One region of the Pseudoalteromonas fenneropenaei genome, then DNA from elsewhere that is predicted to be linked to it. Evidence: riboswitches for the same ligand, from Rfam matches in the RefSeq annotation. Region 1 holds a riboswitch; the other holds the start of a gene.
The links. A riboswitch is a leader RNA that binds a small molecule or an ion and turns the genes downstream of it on or off. The one in region 1 is predicted to bind cobalamin.

Region 2: it holds a riboswitch for cobalamin, as region 1 does, so the genes downstream of both, ACFOEE_RS13670 (TonB-dependent receptor domain-containing protein) here and ACFOEE_RS12910 (ABC transporter ATP-binding protein) in region 1, are expected to answer to the same signal.

The regions. Positions count from the first base shown of each region.
Region 1 is NZ_JBHRSD010000022.1:77,310-82,911, reverse strand. Features, by position in the region: gene ACFOEE_RS12925 (FAD:protein FMN transferase) at 1-307, shown strand, start outside; gene nqrM ((Na+)-NQR maturation NqrM) at 440-652, shown strand; gene ACFOEE_RS12915 (histidine phosphatase family protein) at 702-1,298, shown strand; cobalamin riboswitch at 1,299-1,484, shown strand; gene ACFOEE_RS12910 (ABC transporter ATP-binding protein) at 1,697-2,506, shown strand; gene ACFOEE_RS12905 (FecCD family ABC transporter permease) at 2,503-3,498, shown strand; gene cobT (nicotinate-nucleotide--dimethylbenzimidazole phosphoribosyltransferase) at 3,495-4,553, shown strand; gene ACFOEE_RS12895 (adenosylcobinamide-GDP ribazoletransferase) at 4,553-5,329, shown strand; gene cobU (bifunctional adenosylcobinamide kinase/adenosylcobinamide-phosphate guanylyltransferase) at 5,320-5,602, shown strand, end outside.
Region 2 is NZ_JBHRSD010000023.1:88,769-94,370, forward strand. Features, by position in the region: gene ACFOEE_RS13670 (TonB-dependent receptor domain-containing protein) at 1-1,656, opposite strand, end outside; cobalamin riboswitch at 1,693-1,868, opposite strand; gene ACFOEE_RS13675 (YajQ family cyclic di-GMP-binding protein) at 1,965-2,447, opposite strand; gene ACFOEE_RS13680 (VanZ family protein) at 2,590-2,952, shown strand; gene ACFOEE_RS13685 (ketopantoate reductase family protein) at 2,930-3,838, shown strand; gene thiI (tRNA uracil 4-sulfurtransferase ThiI) at 3,910-5,382, opposite strand; gene ACFOEE_RS13695 (TetR/AcrR family transcriptional regulator) at 5,559-5,602, opposite strand, start outside.

The DNA.
Region 1 (5,602 bases):
TGAACCTGGCACTAATGGTATTGCGACGTCTGGCGATTATCGTATTTTCTACGAAATGGATGGCGAGATTTATACCCATTTAATTGACCCTGCCACGGGCATGCCAATTAAACATGACTTGGTTTCGGTCACTGTGCTGCATCCTTCGGCAATGACCGCAGATGGACTAGCTACCGCACTGACGGTCATGGGGATGGAAAAAGCACAGGCTTATGCTATCGAGCACAATTTACCTGTGTACTTAATGAGTAAAACGCCAACGGGTATTCAAACTTGGTCAAGCCCAGCATTTGCGCCATATCTCTAGGCTGCATCTGCTAACTGGGAATTTGCGTTCGGTCACGCGCTTATGGTGGTGAGCAATCCGTAAGCGCGTTATAATATCGTCAATTCGTCACCACTCAGCGTGCTGAGCTTCGCTTTTTATAGGGTTATAACCATGTCTGTATTTATTCTTACTTTTGGTTTGCTGATTTTGATTGCAGCGGCGATGGCCGTCGGCGTAATTGTACAAAAGAAATCCATGGCCAGTAGCTGTGGTGGCTTAGGTTCAATGGGCATTGACAAAGTGTGCGATTGCGATGACCCATGTGATAAGCGCAAAAAGCGCTTAGCCAAAGAGCAGATGTGGAAAGATAACCAAATTCTGTAAGACCAATGCGAGCTCAGGCTCGCATTGTCGTTTCATACATCCGACCACCATGACTTTAACCCTGCATTTTCTACGCCATGCAAAACCCGCTTTAACGGGAGTACTGTTAGGCCGTACTGACTGCGCTTTAGCGCCGCTCCATTTTTCAGCTGGCAGCATGGTGGATGTGAACAAACTGACACGCATTTACAGCTCCCCTTTACTACGTTGCCAGCAAACCGCCACGCCGTTTGCTGAGCAAAGCCTGTGTCCGGTTGAAGTGGCGGCGGCATTGCGTGAAATGGATTTTGGCGTGTGGGACGGTAAACCGTATGAACAACTTTGGCAACGTACCGAGGAGGGCGCACAGATTGGGGACTTTTGGCAAGACCCTTGGGCATATACGCCGCCGCAAGGCGAAACAATGGAAACATTTCATGCCAGAGTTGTGCAATGGTGGCAAAGCGTGCTTGCTCAGCCTTGCGTGGGGGAGTGGTTGATTGTTAGCCATGCCGGTGTGATGAAAATTCTGCTATTGGCTATCTTCGGGAATATGCGTCCCAGTGGTGAGCAGCTAGCTGCGATTGAATTTTCCTATTTGTGCGGTTTTAAGGTTGAAGTCTATTTTGACGAACAAGTAAAAGCTTGGCCGAAAGTTGTGTTTTAGCCGTCTAGACTTCATAATAGCGCCACTAATTGCAATGGCATTCCCTGGGAATGAGGTGCTAGTCCTCAACTGTCCCCGCAACTGTGATACTGTTCCAAACTTGCGATGTTCTGCTATACCGCTGGGTAAGCTGAATCAAATGTTTGAGGTTAAGTCAGATACTAGGGCTATTGCAACGAGCTTGAGCGGGCGCACTCAAGTGGCAACAAATATTCATATTGTGGTGAGGCGTAACATGCCGTACCACAATCAAATTAAACCTTAGGTATAAGTGCCTATGGTTGATTTAGTCGTCGCGCCTATTTACTGATATAACCCCTTAAATTGTTGAATTTGCTTGGCGATGCTGATACTCAGTATTGCCGCAAAGCCGCTTGTAAGGGTAAACCTGAGGTACTATGAGCGCAGCTATTTACCCTCCGTTATTAAGCGTTGATGCGGTTTGTGTCAGTCGTGCCAACAAGGCTATCCTGCAAAACGTGAGCTTTCACCTTCAAGCTGGCGAATTTGTTGGTTTACTTGGCCCAAATGGGGCGGGTAAGTCGACGTTATTACGCTGCTTGTATCGTTATTTGCAACCTGATAGTGGTGAGATCTGCTGGCAAGATCAGGCCATTCATACGTTATCGCTCAAATACTATGCCCAGCAAGTGGCGGTGGTACTGCAAGAAGTCAGCAATGATTTTAATCTTGCCCTGTTTGATGTGGTCGCCATGGGGCTTACTCCCCATAAAAGCTTGTTTGCCACGCAATCCCAAGCTGATAAAAGCCACATTGATGCTGCGATTGCTGCTATTGGTCTAAGCGACAAAGCGCAGCAAAGTTACAATAGTTTATCGGGGGGCGAGCGACAGCGGGTGATGATAGCCAAAGCTATGGTACAAAGCCCACAGTTACTTATCATGGACGAACCAACCAGTCATTTAGATGTGAAATATCAAATTCAAATTATGGAGCTAGCAAAAAGTATGGGCGTGACTGTGCTTGCTTCTTTTCACGATTTAAATCTTGCTGCGGCAGTTTGTGACAGGCTATTAGTGATGAAGAGCGGCAAACTGGTGGCCGATGGTACCCCTATCGCGATTCTCGATGAAACCCTGCTGAGCGACGTATTTGCAGTATGCGCTGAAGTCACCGAGGTGCCTTGCCCGATGAGTAAAGACAAACGTATTCCCCATATTCGTTATTTCTATGGCTATCAGCAATGAAAAACAGCGTAATCTTAGGGTCACTGTGCTCGTTCTTATTGGTCAGTTTATTGGCTGCGTTAGCCATTGGTGCGGTCACTATTCCCGCGCAGGATGTCATCACTGCGTTATGGCAATACGATGCGCAAAATCTGTTGCATAAAATCGTCCTTGAACTGCGTTTACCGCGGGCCATTTTGGCTTTTACTGCTGGGGCAGGTCTGGCTCTAGCAGGTATGATGTTGCAAACCGTTACCCGTAACCCTTTGGCGGACCCCTATTTATTTGGGATCTCGTCCGGCGCGTCATTTGGCGTGGTGGTGTTATTTGCCGCGACGGGTTTACATACCGGTTTGTGGTTATCGGGCGCGGCATTTTTAGGCAGTGTGTTGGCAATGAGTTTGTTGCTATTGCTTGCGGCCAGTACCCGCAACCCTAGAGTCGAAACCTTGCTGCTTGCTGGGGTGGCGTTGTCCTTTTTATTCAGCGCCTTGACCAGTCTGCTGTTGTATTGGTGCGATCCAGAAGCCATTTCTGCAATTCTATTTTGGAGTTTAGGCAGTTTTTCACGCGCCTCATGGAACTGGTTATGGTTGCCCTGTTTAACTGTAGGGCTGGTTGCAGGAGCATTGCTGTTACTACGCCGTCCGCTAAACGCACTCTTACTGGGGGATGAAGGCGCCACTACGTTAGGGGTGAATGTGCCAAAACTGCGCATTACTGTATTGTTACTTAGCTCGTTAGTCACAGCGGTGTTAGTGGCGGGCTGCGGTGGGATTGGCTTTGTTGGCTTAATGATCCCACATATGGTGCGGTTTTTCTTATCGCAGGCGAAAGTGATAGGGGTGGTCGCGACTGCTTTAGTGGGGGGCTTGTTTATGTTGTGGGTCGATATTGCCGCCCGCACGCTGCTCGACAATCAAGAGCTGCCCATCGGAGTGATCACCTCCTCCATCGGCAGTGTGTTTTTCTTAGCTTTATTACTGCTTAAAAATCGGGGAACGCGCTCGTGAATGAGGTCCGTTTTAAAATTCAACCACTCAAGCATAGTGCAAAGAGTGCCATTAGCACCCGTATTGCGCAAAAAACCAAACCTTTGGGAGCGCTTGGTAAACTTGAAGCACTGGCACAGCAACTGGCGGAAGTGTTAACTGTAGATGCAAAGCAACCTATCTTATTGCAACAACCCGTGCTGACAGTGTTTGCTGGCGACCATGGCATTGCCACCGAAGGGGTGTCGATAGCCCCCAGTGAAGTGACAGGCCAGATGGTGGCAAACTTCGCAAATGGTGGAGCTGCCATTAATGTATTTTGTCGGCAATTGGGGTGGCAGTTACAAGTGGTGGATTGCGGTATTTTGCAACCGCCAGCTGCGCATTTAGCGGTGATCAGTCAGCGTCTTGGTAGCTCAACAGCAGCGTTTCATAATGCGCCCGCGATGAGCGAAGCTCAGTTGCAACAAGGTTTAAGTTTTGGCGCTGAAAGTATCAGCGCTGCACTGCAAGCGGGCAGCAATGTGTTTGCATTTGGTGAGATGGGCATTGGCAACACTAGTAGTGCGGCAGCGATATTTTCTGCCCTGAGTGGCTTACCTGCCAGCGAAACTGTGGGCAAAGGCACAGGAGTCAGTGCTGAGGTCATGGCGAAAAAATGCCAGTTAATTACCCAGGCGCTTGAGTTACATCGCGCGGCGTTAACATCGCCTTGGGCCATTTTACGCCATCTTGGTGGGTTTGAGATTTGCCAAATGGTGGGTGCTATGTTGGCAGTCGCGCAAGCGGGTAAAGTGGTGCTAGTGGATGGTTTTATTGCCACCGCGGCAGCTATGCTGGCGGTAGCGGCTTATCCTGCTTGTAAAGAATATCTTGTCTTTGCTCATTGTTCTGGTGAACAAGGCCATCAAAAAATGCTCGACTATTTACAGGTTGAAGCACTGTTAAATTTACAGCTGCGTTTAGGCGAAGGCACCGGTGCAGCGCTGGCTTTGCCGCTATTGCAATGTGCTGCGGCGTTTTACAACGACATGGCGAGTTTTGCAACTGCCGCCGTCACTGAGGTGAATCATTAATGGCATGGCAAACGGATTTTAAACTTGCGGTGATATTTTTAACCCGCATTCCCCTTAAGCTTGCCGAACAGCCGGATGATGTCAGCTTGAACCGCGCCAGTGGTTATTTTGCTTTGGTCGGGGTCATGCTGGGGTTAATTTTAGCCATTAGTTACTGGCTATTGCAGTTACTTTTCCCTGCCACCATAGCGGTGGTGCTGTTACTTGCGGTGAGCCTATTGCTCACTGGCGCATTCCATGAAGATGGTTTTGCCGATGTCTGGGACGGCTTTGGTGGCGGATTTAGCACTGAGCATAAGCTACAAATAATGAAAGATAGCCGCCTTGGCACCTATGGTGCTGCGGCTTTGGTGCTGTTGCTGCTATTAAAAGTGCTGCTGCTGGCCAGTTTAAGCGCTGCCTTTTGGCAGATTGCGGTGGCACTCTTGCTTGGCCACAGTTTGTCGCGCGCGATGGCGACCTCAATTATTGGTGCCTTGCCTTATGTTCAAGAGGATGCGCAAAGCAAGGTAAAGCCCGTCGCCGAAGTATTAGCAGCAAACAGTCGCGACTTACTTAACCTTACCAGCGCTGCATTGATATTACTGCTGTGGTTAGTCACACCAATGCAACTGGCAGAGCTGCTGGTGATAGTCGTGGTGTTATGGTTACTGCGTGCGCTGTGCTTACGTTGGTTTAAACAACAGCTTGGCGGTTACACCGGAGATTGCCTTGGCGCTGCGCAGCAGCTTGCAGAGCTAAGTGTGTACGCTTGTTTGGTGGTGCTATGGCAATAACCACCCAACTAGAGTTGATTTTAGGTGGCGCACGCTCGGGGAAAAGCCGCTTGGCGGAACAACGCGCAGAGCAGTGGCTCGAAAGTGGCGCGGTAGATCAACTGTTTTATTTAGCTACAGGCACAGCGCAAGACCAAGAAATGCAAGCGCGCATTGCTCATCACCAACAACAGCGCCAAGCGCATTGGCAAGTGATAGAAGCACACTGGCAACTGCATGATGTGATGACTCGCTTACCCGCAAACAGCGCAGTGGTGGTAGATTGCTTAACCT
Region 2 (5,602 bases), on a different contig from region 1:
CGCGTACGACGGCAATTGGGTATATTTACCTTCGCGTTTTCCACGCAATTGCCACTCACCACCAACGCGCCAATCTTGCCACTCTTTGCTAAGCGCCCAGTTTGCACTGTGCTTAGAGACATAGTTCAGTGCTTTGCTGTTATCTAAGTCTTTGGCATCAAGATAGGTATAGTTCCAAGTTGATTTATAACCGTAGAAGCTGTGTTGCTGCGTCAGTTCAAACCCTTCATGACGTGCTTGGTTGACATTCGATGGCAGCCATTTATTTGGGTTACCAGCAGAAGGCGCCCAAGCAATTTTATCTTCGTAGTCGGTTCTAAATACCGCCAAAGTCAAAGACACATCGTCACGCGCTAAAGTTAAACCTAACTCCTGATTGGTTGAGCTTTCTGGGCGCAGTGCTAAATTGCCTGAATTTGGATAATACAAATCGTTAAAAGTCGGCGCTTTAAAACCGGTATTTTGCGACGCGCGCACGGTCAGTAGCTCATTCACACGATAGCCTAGCGCTGTGCTGTAAGTAAACTCGTTACCATACTGCGAATTATGTTCTTCACGTACTACGGCTTCCGCAAGCCAAGCTTGGTACTCATAGGTCGCCCCAGCAAACCATGCTTCAAGGTCGCGCTCGGTCACATCATAAGCAGTTGAAGAACCACCGACATCTTCAGTTACTTTGCTATAACCAAGCAAAGTATTGAGTGCCGTGAGGGGGCTATATTGCACTAATAAATCTTGGCTTTTCCGCTCAGTATAAAATTCTGACGTGTATCCTTCGCCAACATCATCTGATTCATCGGTTGCACGACTTAGTGTCGCACTCACGGTAAGATTTTCTAGCAGCGCTTTTTGCCAGCCCAACGCCCATACTTGATTGGTAAACTCACCTTTGTAGATTTCCGTATCCGCAGAACCAAAACCACTGTCGTAATAGGCTTCACCTTGGCTACGCTGTAGCATAGCTTTAAAATCGCCAAGCTGTTCATCTTGATAAGCTGCATTAAAGCCCACGTTGACGTTTTCATAACCGTCTTCATCTGGTTGCTTGGTTTGCAATACATCAAAACCATCGGTTTTTTGATAACCCGCGTTAAAGGCTAAGGCCAAACCACCAATTTGCGTACCTGTTGCCAAGTCCGCACTGCGGTAGCTATCTGAACCAATGGCAATATCAATTTGACCACCGACTGCGTTACGAGTGATGATGTTAATAACACCCGCCAACGCATCTGAACCATACACCGCAGCGCGTGAGCCTTTCACCACTTCAATACGTTCAATACTGTTAAGCGGGATATTCGCTAGCGTTTTATAGCCTAAGGTGGCCGAGCCAACCCGTACCCCGTCTAACAACACAAGTGTGTGGCGCGTGCTGGCGCCACGTAGTGATACGCCCGCATTTTGACCTAAACCGCCATTGGCATTAACTTGAAAACCCGCTTGCGTTTGCAGCACAGTGACTAAATCGGCCGCACCACTTTGCTCAATCTCCACACGCTCAATGACAGTAACTGACGCGAGGACTTGATTTAGCGGTTGCGCAATTTTATTCGCAGTAACCGTGATGCGCTCTAAAGATGTTGATGAATTATCTGCCAACGCAGAAAACGAAAGTGCCGCAGCGATTGCACTGCAAAGCAGAGATTTATTTAGCATGATTTCCCCTGACCTGCGCCCACCGCACAAGCATGATGTGAATGACAATTCAAGGCCGGTCTCCGGACTCTTAAAGGCAAAACCCTTTAATTACCGTTGCGGGGGCAGTGTTGGCATTGGGGCTTCCTAAGCACCGCACCAAGCTTCCCGATTATCTTAGCGCTGGGTTTTCCTCACCCCGTCATCTAAGCACCTTGAAACGAGGCGCTATTGTGCGAATTTAGCACACAAAAGTCAATGGACGTCTAGAAAGCCAAAAGGTGCCAAAGCACCTTTTGTACGCTAATATCATCGCTTTCTGAAGCAAATTAATCGCGGAAGTTTTTAAATTGGAAAGGTTGGCCTAATTCAGCAGTACGCACTAATTGCATCACTTGTTGCAGGTCGTCACGGCTTTTACCCGTCACGCGTATTTCTTCACCTTGAATGCTAGATTGCACTTTAAGCTTAGACTCTTTGATAAGCTTAGTGATTTTCTTCGCCATATCTTTGTCGATGCCTTGCTTTAACACCACTTTACGAGAGTAAGTACGGCCAGAATGCACCACATCTTGCAAATCAAAGCAGGCTACGTCTAATCCGCGTTTTGCTGCTTTGCTGACTAAAATATCAAACAACTGCAATAATTGATGCTCAGCTTCACCTTTTAGCACCACTTCTTTCTCGTCCAACTCAATCGACGCAGTAACACCACGGAAGTCATAACGGGTTTCTAATTCACGCGCTGCGTTTTCAACCGCGTTTTTCGCTTCAGTCATTTCAATTTCTGACACAATGTCAAAAGAAGGCATACTTTTCTCCTCAAATTGCTTAGCCCTAGTATACCAGCCAATCTTGAGTTTAGGGAAAGGCCATGACAATTTTATCACGGTCGGAATTATTCATGTTGTATCTAGAATTCGATGGTATACTCGCCACACTAAAGTGGTAGAAATGGAAAGAGAAGTGACACGGCGCGTTTATCAAATCATGTTGTTAGGATGTCTGATAGCCTGTACTGCATTATTCGTCAAAGAAGTGAACAGCAGCGTAATTACTTTTGCTAACGCTGACAAAGTTGCCCATTTTCTAATCTTTTTTGGCCTCGCTTTTGTGTTACATCACGCCTTTCGTTTACCTGTATGGCTGCACTTGCTGATGCTCGCCGGTTATGGTGCTGGGATTGAAGTATTGCAATCAATGGTGCCACATCGCCAAGCATCGTTATATGACTTTTATGCCGACTGCTTAGGGGCGCTAAGCTACTTTGCGGGTTATTTTGTGTGGCGCAAATATGTCCGTAAACGCACCGCTTGACATCGCAATTTTAGGCGCAGGTGCGATTGGGCAGCTATTTGCCAAAGCCCTGAGTCGAGACCACCAAGTTACAGTTATCACCCGCAAGCCAAGCACTAAAGCTTGGCTTTACGAATGGCAAACTGAAATCAGCACGCAAACTATCAAAAATGCGACGTTTGCGACCTTAGTCCCTAGCAGCTTGCGTTTTGTATTGGTGTGCGTCAAAGCCTATCAATTACCTGAGGCGCTAGCTCAGCTGCGCCCTTATCTGCATCCAGCCGCGAGCATTGTGATTAGCCATAATGGCATGTCTGATCTCAGCGCATTTAGCGCAACATTGACCCCACAGCACAAACTCTACTTTGCGACCACTTCTCAAGGTGCTTATTTAAAAGGCCCTCAGCATGTGGTGCATCGTGGTGTTGGCCGTACTTGGTTAGGTGCGATAACGTCTGCAGCACAGTCTCGTTGCCCACTAGTTGATGCCTGTTTGACCAGTATTGTGGATGCGCACTGGCATCACAATATTGCGCAAATACGCTGGCAAAAGCTTTTTGTTAATATTGCTATCAATCCGCTTACTGCCCGCGACCAAGTCTGTAATGGCCAACTGCGCGCACCAAAATATGCCACCACAGTCATTGGCTTATTGAATGAAGCTGTACATTTAGCCGCTTTGGAAGGCTATCGCTGTGTGCTGGCAGATGCCTTAAATCAAGCCTATTTAGTGATGCAACAAACTGCCGCCAATCGCTCGTCAATGCTGCAAGATATAAGCCTGGGTCGGCAAACTGAAATCACGGCGATTTGCGGCTATATTGTTGCGCTTGGCAAAAAGCATCATTACCCTACCCCGTTTAATGCCAAGCTGCTAACTGAAATTGAGGCACTGAGCCAAGTGTAAAGCGCCGCGCATTAAGCTGTAAACCTACCCATTAAAATGCAAAAAGGCGCCAGTGGCGCCTTTTTCGCAGTTTAAGCTTGGTTTTTTGCAGGCTTATAAACCTTCACGTTGTTGAAGCCTTTTTCGTGTAAGATCAACGCTTGAAGCTGACTCATCACGCCTTTTTGGCAGTACAGGTAATATTCCACATCCTGCGGTAAATCGCCAAACTGGGTGGCTAAACGGAAGAATGGCAGGTGTTTCACAGCAATACCATCAAGCTCAAGTGGCGCTGCATCCTCTTCCTCTGGGGAACGAATATCTAGCACCACAGCCCCTGGTGGTAAGGCAGACACTGACTCAGCTTCTTTCACTTCCTGTTTTGCTTCTACTTCGATATCACGAATATCCATGACTTTGGCATTCGCCACGACAGTGTTGAGGATATCAAAGTCGAACTTTTGTTCTTCCGCAACTATGCTTTCAAGCTTAGTTTTTACGTTAGGCTTTTTCGAGATCACGCCACAGTATTCTGGCATGGCTTCAGCCATTTCCAAGGTGCCAATAGCACGCGCGGTGCGGATGATCTCTTGTTTGTCCAAGTGAATCAGTGGACGCAAAATCAAGGTTTCGGTCACACGGTCAATCACACTTAAGTTCACCAAAGTTTGGCTCGACACCTGACCGATACTTTCCCCTGTCACTAGCGCCGGAATATTCAAACGTTCCGCGATTTGGCTGCCAGCACGCATCATCATACGCTTTAATACCACCCCCATTGAGCCGCTTTCGATGTTTTCTAAGATCTCTGCGACTACAGGTTCAAAGTCCACACTGATAAATTTTACTTTGTGGGTCGAACTAAATTGCTGCCACAAGTAATGACTCACTTGTTTTACGCCAATTTCATGCGCCGCACCACCGAGATTAAAGAATAAGAAATGCGTACGCGCCCCCTTACGGATCATGTGATAGGTGGCGACACCTGAGTCAAAACCACCAGAAATCAGGGACAGCACATCGTCTTGCGTTGGCAGTGGGAAACCACCTAAACCACGGAACACTTGGCTAAAAATATAAGCACGCTGATCTTTAATCTCAATCTTCACGGTCACTTCTGGGTGAGCCAACTTAACCGATGCAGAGGGAATGTTTTGATTTAAACCACCACCAACATAACGCTCTACTTCTGTAGAGGTAAATTCGTGTTTACCCTGACGCTTAACGCGCACGCAGAAAGTCTTACCCACCAATGAATCACGCAGTAAAGGGAAAGCACTTTGATAAATATCATCTAAGGTGGAGAAGTGAGTTTCAGTGACCTCAATTACTTGTTCAATACCTGGAATACGCATGAGTTCATCAATAAAGGTCAAGCGCATTGCTTCATCTGTAGTGTGACTGGTGATAGCTATGTTATCCCAGTGATTTTTCACTTCGACCTGCTCATCAAAACGACGCAAGATCATTTTAATGTTACGCTCAAGCATTAAAGTAAAGCGCTTACGCACAGATTTACTTTTAATAATGATCTCGGGATGCAATTTAATGATGAATTTTAACATACGACTCACTCGGCTACTGTTCGGTGCTGAATAATCCGTCAGCCTATGAAAATTAGGCTTTTACGGTTAGCGAGAGCTTACTTAAAAATAAAAATCCCGCGCCCAGCAATAAGGCGCGGGATTATAGCAAAACACTCAGCAGCAAGAAACTGCTGTTTTTTTACCCAACCCTAAGTTTAAGCTATGCTAGGTAAAGATTCATCCGCTAAGGTTTGGTAAT